2 regions of the Variovorax sp. V93 genome follow, and region 1 is predicted to be linked to the other one. Evidence: riboswitches for the same ligand, from Rfam matches in the RefSeq annotation. Region 1 holds a riboswitch; the other holds the start of a gene.
The links. A riboswitch is a leader RNA that binds a small molecule or an ion and turns the genes downstream of it on or off. The one in region 1 is predicted to bind cobalamin.
Positions count from the first base shown of each region.

Region 2: another riboswitch for cobalamin. It lies ahead of cobM (precorrin-4 C(11)-methyltransferase); the one in region 1 lies ahead of ACAM54_RS14315 (TonB-dependent receptor).

Region 1 is NZ_AP028669.1:3,004,568-3,009,986, reverse strand. It holds gene ACAM54_RS14340 (serine hydrolase) at 1-1,374, opposite strand, end outside; gene ACAM54_RS14335 (universal stress protein) at 1,606-2,031, opposite strand; gene ACAM54_RS14330 (sulfite exporter TauE/SafE family protein) at 2,112-2,933, opposite strand; gene ACAM54_RS14325 (cell division protein ZapA) at 3,216-3,557, opposite strand; gene ACAM54_RS14320 (hypothetical protein) at 3,554-3,778, opposite strand; cobalamin riboswitch at 3,848-4,097, shown strand; gene ACAM54_RS14315 (TonB-dependent receptor) at 4,196-5,419, shown strand, end outside.
Region 2 is NZ_AP028669.1:1,070,892-1,076,310, forward strand. It holds gene ACAM54_RS04815 (cobalt-precorrin-5B (C(1))-methyltransferase) at 1-781, opposite strand, end outside; gene ACAM54_RS04820 (precorrin-8X methylmutase) at 778-1,467, opposite strand; gene ACAM54_RS04825 (sirohydrochlorin chelatase) at 1,464-2,411, opposite strand; gene cobM (precorrin-4 C(11)-methyltransferase) at 2,408-3,253, opposite strand; cobalamin riboswitch at 3,410-3,673, opposite strand; gene ACAM54_RS04835 (phosphatase PAP2 family protein) at 3,706-4,449, opposite strand; gene ACAM54_RS04840 (ABC transporter ATP-binding protein) at 4,566-5,419, opposite strand, start outside.

The DNA.
Region 1 (5,419 bases):
CATCTCGATGCGATCGATGCGGCCTTGCCGGTCGTAGCGGAAGGTGAGCGTCCGGTTGCTGGGGTGGAGCACCGTCGGACGGTCGGGGGTGATGAACACGTCGTAGTGGCGGTGCTCGAGCTTTTCCTCGATGCCGCGCCAGCGCCATGCGAGCCCGTCCGCTTCCCTGTCGATGCGCAGGCGCCCGTAGGCCGGGTGCTCGTAGTCGCCGGCATAGTCATCGAGCGGATGGCTCGGGTGGGTTCCGCTCCTGCGGACTTCCGCGCCCGCCTTCCGGTCGAGCGCCTGCTGTTCGATGGCCTGCCTGCGCTTGGGGGCCAGGCGCCCGAACCAGTCGACCGGCTCGCGGCCGCAGATGCGGTCGAGCACGGCGTAGGTGAGGATTGCCTGGACGCTCCCCGGTGTGCGGTTCGTCAGCACCACGATGCCTGCGCGACGCTCGGGCTGCATCGTCATGAGCGTGCTCCAGCCGGTCCACGAGCCCGAGTGCGCGACGGTGCGCTCGCCGCGGTACTGCTCGCAGAAGAGCCCGAGGCCGTAGTGCGAGTCGCCGATCTCGGCGTAAGGGGAGCGCCCCATGTGCACGCGCGGGGTCGTCATTTCGCGCAGCGCCTGAGGCGAAAGCAGTTGCCGTCCATGCGCCTTGCCGTCGAGGAGAAAGCGTGCCCACATCGCAAGATCGGCCACCGAGGCGTTGATGCCGCCGGCCGGCGTCGCGCGGATCGGCGACAGCGGCGTGCGGTAGCGCTCATCGCCGTCCATCGCATGGGGACGGGCGGCGTCTTCGGCGGCCGCGAGGGCCTCGATGGAGAAGCCGAAGCGGCTGAAGCCCAGCGGCTTCATCAGGCGCTCGGTGGTGAAGTCCTGGTAGCTCTGGCCGCTGATCCGCTCGGTGACCATGCCGGCGACCAGGTAGCCGAGGTTCGAGTACTGGAAGGTGTCGCGCAGGTCCTTGCTGGGTGCAAGGTGCCTGAGCGCGGCCAGCATCTGCGCATTGCCCAGGTCGCCGGGCATGTGGATCCAGTCATGCCGCGGCAGCCCGCTGTGATGGCACAGCAGATCGCGCACGGTCAGCCGCCCGGTCGCCACCGGATCGTGCAGGCGGAATTCGGGAATCACCTCGCGCACCGGCCGGTCCCAGTCGAGCTTGCGTTCGTCCACCAGCAGGCCGAGTCCGGCCGCGGTGAACGACTTGGTGATCGAGCACAGCAGGAATTGCGTGTCGATGGTCACGGGCAGGCCCGTGTCGGTGTCGCGCACGCCGTAGCCCTTGAGCACGGCGATGTCGCCGTCCTGGATGACGGCCAGCGCGAGTCCCGGTACTTTCCATTCCTGCATCGAGGCTTCGACGAGGCTGTCGAGATCGCTCCACATGGTCGGGTCCTTGCCTTTGTGTAGGGCCGCGCATCCTACGGCATCCCCGGAGCGAGGGGCCCGCTAGGCTTGCGCCCGGCCCGTTCATGAGCCCGCTGCCCGCATGGCAGTTGATGTATTCGTCGCTCTGGTCGTCGGCCTTCAGCACCGTGCAGCACGGGAACCACCTCGCGCCGCGCGAATGGCGGCAGCAGCGCGTGCAATAAGAGGGGAAAGAAGAGAAAAGCCCGGCTACTGCACCAGCAGCACCGAGGTGTCGGTCTCGGAGATCACCTTGGTGGCCACCGAGCCCATCAGCGCGCGGCCGATGATGCCGTGGCCATGGGTGCCGAGCACGATCAGCTGCGCATGCGCAGTCGCCGCCGACTTGAGGATTTCCTCGGCCGCATGGCCATGGCGCTTGTCGATCGTGTAGTTGCTCACGCTGTTCTGCGCAAGCAAGGCCGCCACGGGGTCGAGCACCTTGGCGTTTTCCTCGGCGTAGTAATCGGCGATCACCTCCTTGCTGAGGTGGCGCGCCACATGGCCCGAGATACCGGTGCAGACATGCACGATGACCAGCTCATGGCCATCCACGAACATCGCGCGGTTGGCCAGCAGGTAATTGAGCGCCTTCTGCGTATAGGCGCTGCCGTCGACAGCAATGAGGATTTTCATGCGCCCGTTATACGGCCGGGGCCGCGGCCTCGCAACGGATCCCACCCGGCCGCCGAGGGGCTTTCAAGGCGCGCGGCGGCTCAGCCCTGCAGGCCCTTCCAGAGCATGTAGGCCGCCAGCAGGTACAGGATGCTCGCGAACACGCGCTTGAGCTTCTTCACCGGCAGGTTGTGCGCTGCCTTCGCACCCAGCGGCGCGGTGAGCACGCTGCACACCGCAATGACCGCGAGCGCGGGCAGCCAGATGTAGCCGAACGAGCCGGCCGGAAGGCCTTGCACCGACTGTCCGCTCACCACGTAGCCCAGCACGTTGGCCACCGCAATCGGAAAGCCGAGCGCGGCGCTGGTCGCCACGGCGTTGTGGATGGAGATGTTGCACCAGGTCATGAACGGCACGCTGACGAAGCCCCCGCCCGCGCCGACCAGGCCCGAGATGAAGCCGATGGCGCCGCCCGCCGACAGCTGCCCCGCGGTGCCCGGCATCTGGCGCGTGGGCTTGGGCTTGCGGTCGAGGAACATCTGCGTGGCCGAGAAGCCCACGAACAGCGCAAAGACGATGGCCAGCACCGTGCCCTTGAGCAGCGCGAACACGCCCAGGCTGCCCAGCAGGCTGCCGATGACGATGCCGGGCGCCAGGCGCCGCACGATGTCCCAGCGCACCGCGCCGCGCTTGTGGTGTGCGCGCACGCTGGACACCGAGGTGAAGATGATCGTGGCCATCGAGGTGGCGATCGCCATCTTCACCGCGAGATCGGAGGCCACCCCGCGGTGCCCCATGATGATCGTGATGAACGGCACCATGAGCATCCCGCCGCCGATGCCCAGCAGGCCCGCCAGGAAACCGGTGCCCAGGCCGAGTGCGGCCAGTTCGGCGATCAGGAGGGGGTCGAGCAGGGAAGTCACGCAGCGAAGCCTTGAAAAAAAGCAACGGCCCCGTGCAGCGCATGCAGGGGCCGTATGAACGGAAAAAGGTGTCTGCAAGTGGGCGCCGAACCCGCATCCTGAACCAGGGTTCAGGTGGGCGAGGGCAGCAAGACTTCGGGTTCATCTGACGCGAGATGATCACACCCGTCAAGCGATGTACCAAGCCCGGCTCCGGAGAGCATTGGAACAAGGAAATATTAAGCCCGACGCGCACCGCAGACAGTTCGGATTTTACGCCCCGGACGGGCCGGGTGCTTCCGCTCAGAGTAAATGGTCATCGCCCGCGAGGGCTTGATCGAGTTTCTGAATGAGCTGGGCGGCCTTGGCGTCGGCGTCCCCGCCATCTGCCGAGGGGGCCGAGGACGCCGCAGCCACGGGAAGCGGCGCGGCCGCGGCGGCCGCTTGCTGGGCCGCCAGGTCGAAAGCCAGGTTCAGCGAGGCGAGCACCGCGATGCGGTCGCGCGCCTTCACCTTGCCGGCATCGCGGATCTTGCACATGGCCGCGTCCACGCGCTCGACGGCTTCGCGCAGCTGCGCCTCGCCGCCGTCGGGGCAGCCGAGCAGATAGCTCTGGCCCATGATCTGAACTTCAATCTGCTTCATGCGGGGGAATCTTGGGAAGGGGGTTCAGCCGGCAGCCGCTCGAGCAATGCATCGAGGCGCGTGCGGGCCGCGGCCAGCCGCGACTTCAGCGCATCGCGCTCGCGCGTGAGCGCTTCGACCTGCTCCTGCAGCAGCGCATTGGTGCGCTGCACCTCTTCATGACGCACGAGCAGGCGTTCCACACGCTCGGCGATCTGGTCGATGGGGCTGGAGGCGGGCATGGTTGGCGATTGTAGTTTCCCGGCGAAGCGCAGGCTGCGCAACTTTTGGCTTACTGTGCCGGCACAGGCCCTAGAATCCTGCGCGTTGGTGCCTGCGGCGTGGTTCACGCGCCGCGGTTCAACGGGAAGCAGGAGTGAACGCCCTCCGGAAACGGAACAAGGCCGAAGCCGCCTGCGCTGCCCCCGCAACGGTCAAGCAGTCGACGCCGCAAGCGTCAACCTCATCCATCAAGCCACTGGGTGCCCTGAAACAGGCACCTGGGAAGGCGGTGGGGTCGCACTGCCAGCCCGGATACCGGCCAACGAGGCGGCTGCCGCATGCGCGATCGATTTTCGGTTCGGCGCGCAAGGCAGCCATTGCGTCCAAGCGCCGGCGGGGAAGCCGGCGACGGGCATAGACGTTCGTTCGCTCCATTCATGACTTCCTGTGGTTTTCTTTCCCTCGGCCGTTCGCCTGCGCGCCGCCGCCTTGCCTGCCTGCCGCTCGCGCTGGCCTCCGCCTTCGGCGGCATGGCGCTGCTTCAACTGCCGGCCGTCGCGCATGCCCAGCAGGATGCGCCGGCACTCGGCGAAACCGTGGTCACGGCCAACCGCACGCCGCAGCCGCTGTCGGACCTGGTGGGCGACGTGTCCGTGGTCGACCGCCAGACCATCGAGCGCAGCGGCGCGGTCGGCGTGGCCGACGTGCTGGCGCGCCTGCCGGGCATCGAGATCACGCGCAACGGCAGCGTGGGCAACACCACCAGCCTGTTCATCCGCGGCGCCGAGACGCGCTTCACGGCCGTCTACATCGACGGCGTGCGCGTCGATTCGCAATCGACCGGCGGTGCCGGCTGGGAAAGCATTCCGCTCTCGCAGATCGACCGCATCGAAGTGCTGCGCGGTCCGGCCGCCGCGGTGTACGGCTCCGATGCCGTGGGCGGCGTGATCCAGCTCTTCACGAAGCGCGGCGAAGAGGGCGTGGCGCCCTACGCGGGCATCGGCTTCGGCAGCCATGGCTTGCGCAAGGCGGAGGCGGGCGTGAGCGGGAAATCGGGTGCCTTCGACTACTCGCTGGGCGCGGCCCACGAGGAAAGCCGGGGCTTCAACGTGCTGCCGATGGACAAGCGCACGCCCTCGAAGGACGGCTTCACCAGCCCCGACCGCGATGGCTACCGCAGCAATGCCGGCAACTTGCGCCTGGGCTACCAGCTCACGCCGAACCAGCGGCTGGAAGCCACGCTGCTGTACAGCGACATGGAAGCCGGCTACGACCCGCCGGTGAGCTTCAGGACCAAGCCGCCGATCCTCTTCAGGAACGACATCTCGAACAACACGCTGCGCACGGCCGGGCTGTCGTGGTCGGGCAAGTGGAACGACATCTACAGCACGCGCGTGCAGGTCACCGATTCGCAGTCGGTCTACAAGACCCAGCCATCGTTCTACCGCACCGAGACGAACCTGCGCGGCTACCTGTTCCAGAACGAGTTCCGCTTCGGCCCGCACCTGGTGACGGCCACGCTCGAGCGCCGCGAAGACGCGCTCGAGAATGCACCCACCACCAGCAGCGGCCTGTTCTCGAGCAAGCGCTCGCAGGATGCGGTCTCGCTCGGCTATGGCTTCGTGCAGGGCGCGCATTCGCTCCAGCTGCATGTGCGCCAC
Region 2 (5,419 bases), 1.9 Mb from region 1:
CGCCGATCACCACTTTCCGGATCCCGGCCTTGACCGCGGCGCCCATCGCATAGCGCAGGAAGTCGCCCATCTGCACGAAGGCCGGCTCGGGCAGTTCCGGCATTTCGGCCATCACGAATTTCTCGGTGCGCCCGCCGGTCGTGAGCACGACCACGCCGTGGCCCAAGGTGCCCGCCACCTGCACGCCCTGCACCACGCTCGCACGGTAGGCGGCGGTGGAGTACGGCTTGACGATGCCGGTCGTGCCCAGGATCGAGATCCCGCCGAGGATGCCCAGGCGCGCGTTGAGCGTCTTTTTGGCCATCTCCTCGCCCTGCGGCACGGAGATGGCGACTTCGAGGCCGACCTCGTCGAGCAGCGCCGCGCCCACCGCGCGCACGTTGGCCTCGATGTTGCGGCGCGGCACCGGGTTGATGGCGGGGCCGCCCACGGCGAGCCCGAGGCCCGGCATGGTGACGGTGCCCACGCCGGCGCCGCCGGCCAGCACCACCTGGCCCGCGAGCTCGGGCAGTAGGCGCACGTCGGCCGTGAGATGGGCCTTGTCGGTGCAGTCGGGGTCGTCACCGGCGTCCTTGATGACCATCGCATGCGCGCTCGCGCCGTCGACGCGGCCGTCGTGCACCGCGAAGCGCACGAGGTCGCCGTTGGGCAGCAGGCACTCGACCTCGCCGGGCACCTGGCCCGTGACCAGGCCGATCACCGCCGCGCGCGCCGCCGCGGCCGAACACGCACCGGTCGTGAAACCGGTGCGGGTGCCGCGGGGCGCGCCCTTGTCCATCATGCGGCGTGTTCGCGCGCCTCGGCCAGGCCCAGCAGCGCGTGGATCGCGGCCACCACCAGCGTGGAGCCGCCCTTGCGTCCGCGGATCACGATCCAGGGCACGTCGTTTTCGAGCGCGACCAGGTCCTTCGACTCGGCCGCCGACACGAAGCCCACCGGCATGCCGACCACCAGCGCGGGGCGCGCGCCCTCTTCGTGGATCAGCCGCACGATCTCGATCAGCGCGGTCGGTGCATTGCCGATGCCGACGATCGCGCCGTCGACCAGCCCCAGGCGATGCGCCTTGCGCATGGCCTGCACCGCGCGCGTGGTGCCTTCGGCCATCGCCTGCGAGATCACGTCCGGGTCGCTGATGAACTGGTGCGTGCCCATGCCGAAGTGGGCCAGGCGCGGGGCCGAGAGGCCGACGCAGATCATCTCGACATCGGCCAGCACGCGGCTGGCGCGCGAGCGGATGGCGGCGATGGCGGCGTCGACCGCTTCAGGATGGAAGTCGGTCAGGCCGTTGAAGTCGAAGTCGGCGTTCGCATGGATCATGCGGCGCACCACGGGCCACTGGTCGGCGGTGTAGACATGCGATGCCACCTCGCGGTCGATCACCGCGAAGGAATCGTGCTCGATGGCACGGCCCGCCGCGGTGAGCTGCTCGGTGACGACGTTGGCCGCCGTGGAAGACGCCGGCTTCATCGCAGCACCGGCACCGGATCGTGCGCATGGGTGTGGCCATGCGCGTGGTCGTGGTCGTGGTCGTGGCCGTGATCGTGGTGGTGATCGTGGCCATGCGCCGCCGCGTCGCCGTGGTGATGGCCGCCCAGCCCGTGTTCCACCGCGAAGTCGCGGAACTTGCAGCCGTCGCAGGGCATGAGCGCGGCCGGCGCGCCGCGCCGCAGGTCGTCCACGCGCTGCTCCAGCAGCGCGAAGATCTCGGGCTCGAAGCCGAAGTAGCGCGTGGAGACAAAACGGATCGTCGGGTATTGCGCCTTCAGGTGCTCGACCTGGCGCGCGATGCGTTCGACCAGCGTGCCGTTGAACAGGTAGTACGGCAGCACCACCACCTGCTTCATGCCCAGCAGGCTCTGGCGCTGCACGGCCCGCTCCAGGCGCGGGTAGGTGATGCCCGTGAAGGCAAGGTCGACCAGCTCGTGGTCGGTCTCCTCCATCAGCCAGCGCGCCATCTTGGCCATGTCGCCGTTGGCCTGGCGGTCCGACGAACCCCGCCCCAGGATCACCACGCCGGTGGTGGTCGGGTCGGGCATGTCGAGCGCCTGCATCGCGTCCTTGAGGCGGCGCCGCAGGACCGCGAGGATCGGGTCGCAGGCCGTGAGGTGCGGCGCATAGAGGAACTGCACCATCGGGTACTTGAGGCGGGCGCCGTCGATGGCCTGCGGGATGTCCATCTTCACGTGGCCCGCGGCATTGAGGATGAGCGGCACCACGATCACGCGCCGCGCGCTCTCGGCGGCGCGGCGCAGGCCCTCGCTCATCGTGATCTCGGAGAACTCGATGAAGCAGACCTCGATGCGCCAGCCCGGCTGCCGCTCGCGCCATTGCGCGGCGAAGGCCTCGATCTCGTCGTTGCCGGATTTTTCGCGCGAGCCGTGGCCCACCAGCAGAATGGTTTCGGAGTTCATGGAAGTTCCTGGCGCAGGGTTTCGGCGGGAACGCTCGCGCGCCGGAAGCGGTGCGTGAAGCTCGCGTCGTAGAGCTTGGATTTGGCGAGCCTGGTCCACTGCCGCGCGCCCAGCGTGGGGCTGGCAATGATCATCGACTGGGTTGCGATGCGGGCCTCGCGGCACAGCGCCTGGATGGTCGCGACCGTGCCGCGCACGATCTTTTCTTCGCCGGGCCAGCTCGCCTTGTGGACCACCACCACGGGCGCATCGGGCGACCAGCCGGCGGCCGCGAGCGCGGCCGTGACCTTGCCCAGCAGCGTGATGCTCAGGAAGATGCACAGCGTGCTGTGGTGCGCGGCCAGCGCCTCGAGCGACTCGCCCTCGGGCATCGGCGTGCGGCCTTCGACGCGCGTGAAGATCACGGTCTGCGTGACCTCGGGCAGCGTGAGGCTTTCCACCGCCGCGGCCGCCGATGCCATGGCGGAGGACACGCCCGGCACCACCCCGACCGGCACGCCCGCCGCATCCAGCGGCTGCACCAGCTCGATCAGCGCGCCGTACAGGCCCGGATCGCCGGTCTGCAGGCGCACCACGGTCTCGCAGCGCGCGGCCTGCGCGATCAGCCAGGCCGACATCTGCTCGAGCGTCATGTCCTTGCTGTCGGCAATGGCGCAGTCCGGACGCGCCCAGCGCATCGCGGCTTCGCTCACCAGCGAGCCCGCGAACAGGATCGCCCCGGCGCGCTCGACGAGGCCGCGGCCCTTGACGGTGATGAGTTCCGGATCGCCCGGGCCCGCACCGACGAACCACACGGTTCCCGGCGCCGGCGCACTGCCTGGAGCGATGGCTCGCTCGTTCATGATGATGATTCCTCCGCGCCCGCCGCGCGATAGATGGTCGGTAGGACCTGGCAGCGGGAGAAATCGGAGGGGCGTCAGTGGATGCGGTTCCGGCGGATGCACACCTGCATCGAGCCGGACGCCATGCGCCGCCCGCCGATCCTCGCCCACCGCAAGGTCATGCGCTGGTCGTCAGGCCGGTCTCCGGGCTCACGAGCGGAGGGCCATCGGCTCTCCAGCAAGACCACCTTCCCATGCCGTTCGCGGCACAGTGGCGCGGGACCGAATCCCGGGGCCTTGCTTCTGACTCGTTTACCGTTGCGGGGGCAGCGTCGGCATTGCGCGGTGTTCTCTCCACCGCCGCGCACCGACTTCCCGTTTCACCCTGGCCACCCCGCCGTTGATACGGGGCGCCAGGACACCTGACAACGCGCGCAAAGTGTATCAGCCGCTTGCGGCAGGGCAGCGGAGCGTCACCTGTCCAGACCGAGCCGCCCGCGCAGTTCCTTCCGGGCTTCGGCGAAATCGCCCTGGTACGCGGGGTTGCCCTGGATCAGCACGACGATCATCGTCGCCAGGCGCCGGCCGGCCTCGATGTCGCTCGGATAGTGAACGCCGCCGAGCACGCGGTTCTCGCCGAACTCGCTGGCACGCGCGAAGATCTGCGCGCGCTTTTCCGGAACCATCTCGGCCAGCACGATGCCCGACAGATAGGCAAAGGCCGAGTGGCCGCTCGGGTAGGAGCCGCTCGACGAATAGCGCGCCACCGGCTCGATGCGCTTGTCGAACAGCGGCGGGCGCGTGCGCTGCCACTTTTCCTTTCCCTGCTTGTTGAGAATGCTCTCGGTCCTGTACAGGGTCTCGAACAGCCTGGCGGTGCGCGGCAGGTCTTCCTTCCTGAACCTGTCGCCCATCACGTCGGAAAAGCGGAAGACGCTCTGCTCCAGGTCGGCAACGGAGCGCTCGGCCTGCGCGGGCGTGCGCTGCCGCTGCAGCACGAGCATCTGCTCGATCTCGCGCCGCGTGGCTGCCTCGTCGGGGGGAGGTGCCAGGAAGCGCGTGGTGTCGATCTGCGCTGGATCGAGGTAGGTCGCCGTCGACGCAGCCGTTGTTTCGCCGACCTGCGGCGCTGTAGTTGGCAGCGGTGCCTGCGTGGTGCAGGCAGTGAGCAAAAAGGCGGCAAGGGACAGCCAGCAGAGCTTGCGGGTGATGCGCATCAAGGGTCTCCATTCGGTCGGGCGGCCAAAGTAGCAGAGCGGCCGGCCTCGTTCCAATCACCTCTTCTGATGGCGGCCATAAGACAATCGCAGCCGGCGCGTCGGGGTCTCAAAAGCTAGGACGCGAATTGCCGGCACTGCGCCAGTTCGATGCCGAGCGCGATGTCGGCGCCGACGGCATGGCGCGCCGCGCCGCGGTGATGCGGCTCGTCCACCAGCACGGCGTGCTCGCCGATGCGCACCCGGTAGCGCACGGCCCGGCCCAGGAATTCGGCGTGCTCCACCAGGCCCGCGAGCCAGGTGTAGCGGGCGTCGTGCACATCGTCGTCACCGCCGATCTTCACGGTATGCGGACGGAAGCCGATGGACAGCCGCGCAGTGGCGGGCATGTCCGGCCGCAGTGGCACGCGCAGTTCGCCGACACCTTCAACGTCGAGCAGCAGCACGCCACCTTGGCGAGCGCGCGCGATGCCGCTGAGCAGATTCCATTGGCCGACGGCACGGGCAACGGCCGCGTTGGCCGGGTAGTCGTACAGCCCAATGGGGCTGCCGACCTGCTGGATGGCGCCGTTGTCGAGCACGGCAATCCGGTCCGCCAGGCCGAGCGCCTCTTCCTGGTCGTGCGTGACCAGCACGGCCGTGATGCCAAGCTGCTGCTGCAGCTGGCGCAGCTGTTGCCGCAGTCCCAGCCGGAGGGTCTTGTCGACGTTGGAGAACGGTTCGTCCAGCAACAGCAGCCGCGGCTCGGCGGCAAGGGCGCGCGCCCAGGCCACGCGCTGCTGCTGCCCGCCCGACAGCTGGTTCGGTTCACGGTTGCCGTGGCCTTCCAGGCCGATGGCGCCCAGCCACTCGGAGACCGCGGTGCGAACGATCGGCGCTTCGACCCGGCGCTCGATCAGGCCGAAGGCGATGTTCTCCGCCACTGTCATGTGCGGCCAGAGCGCGTGGTTCTGGAACACCATGGCCACCT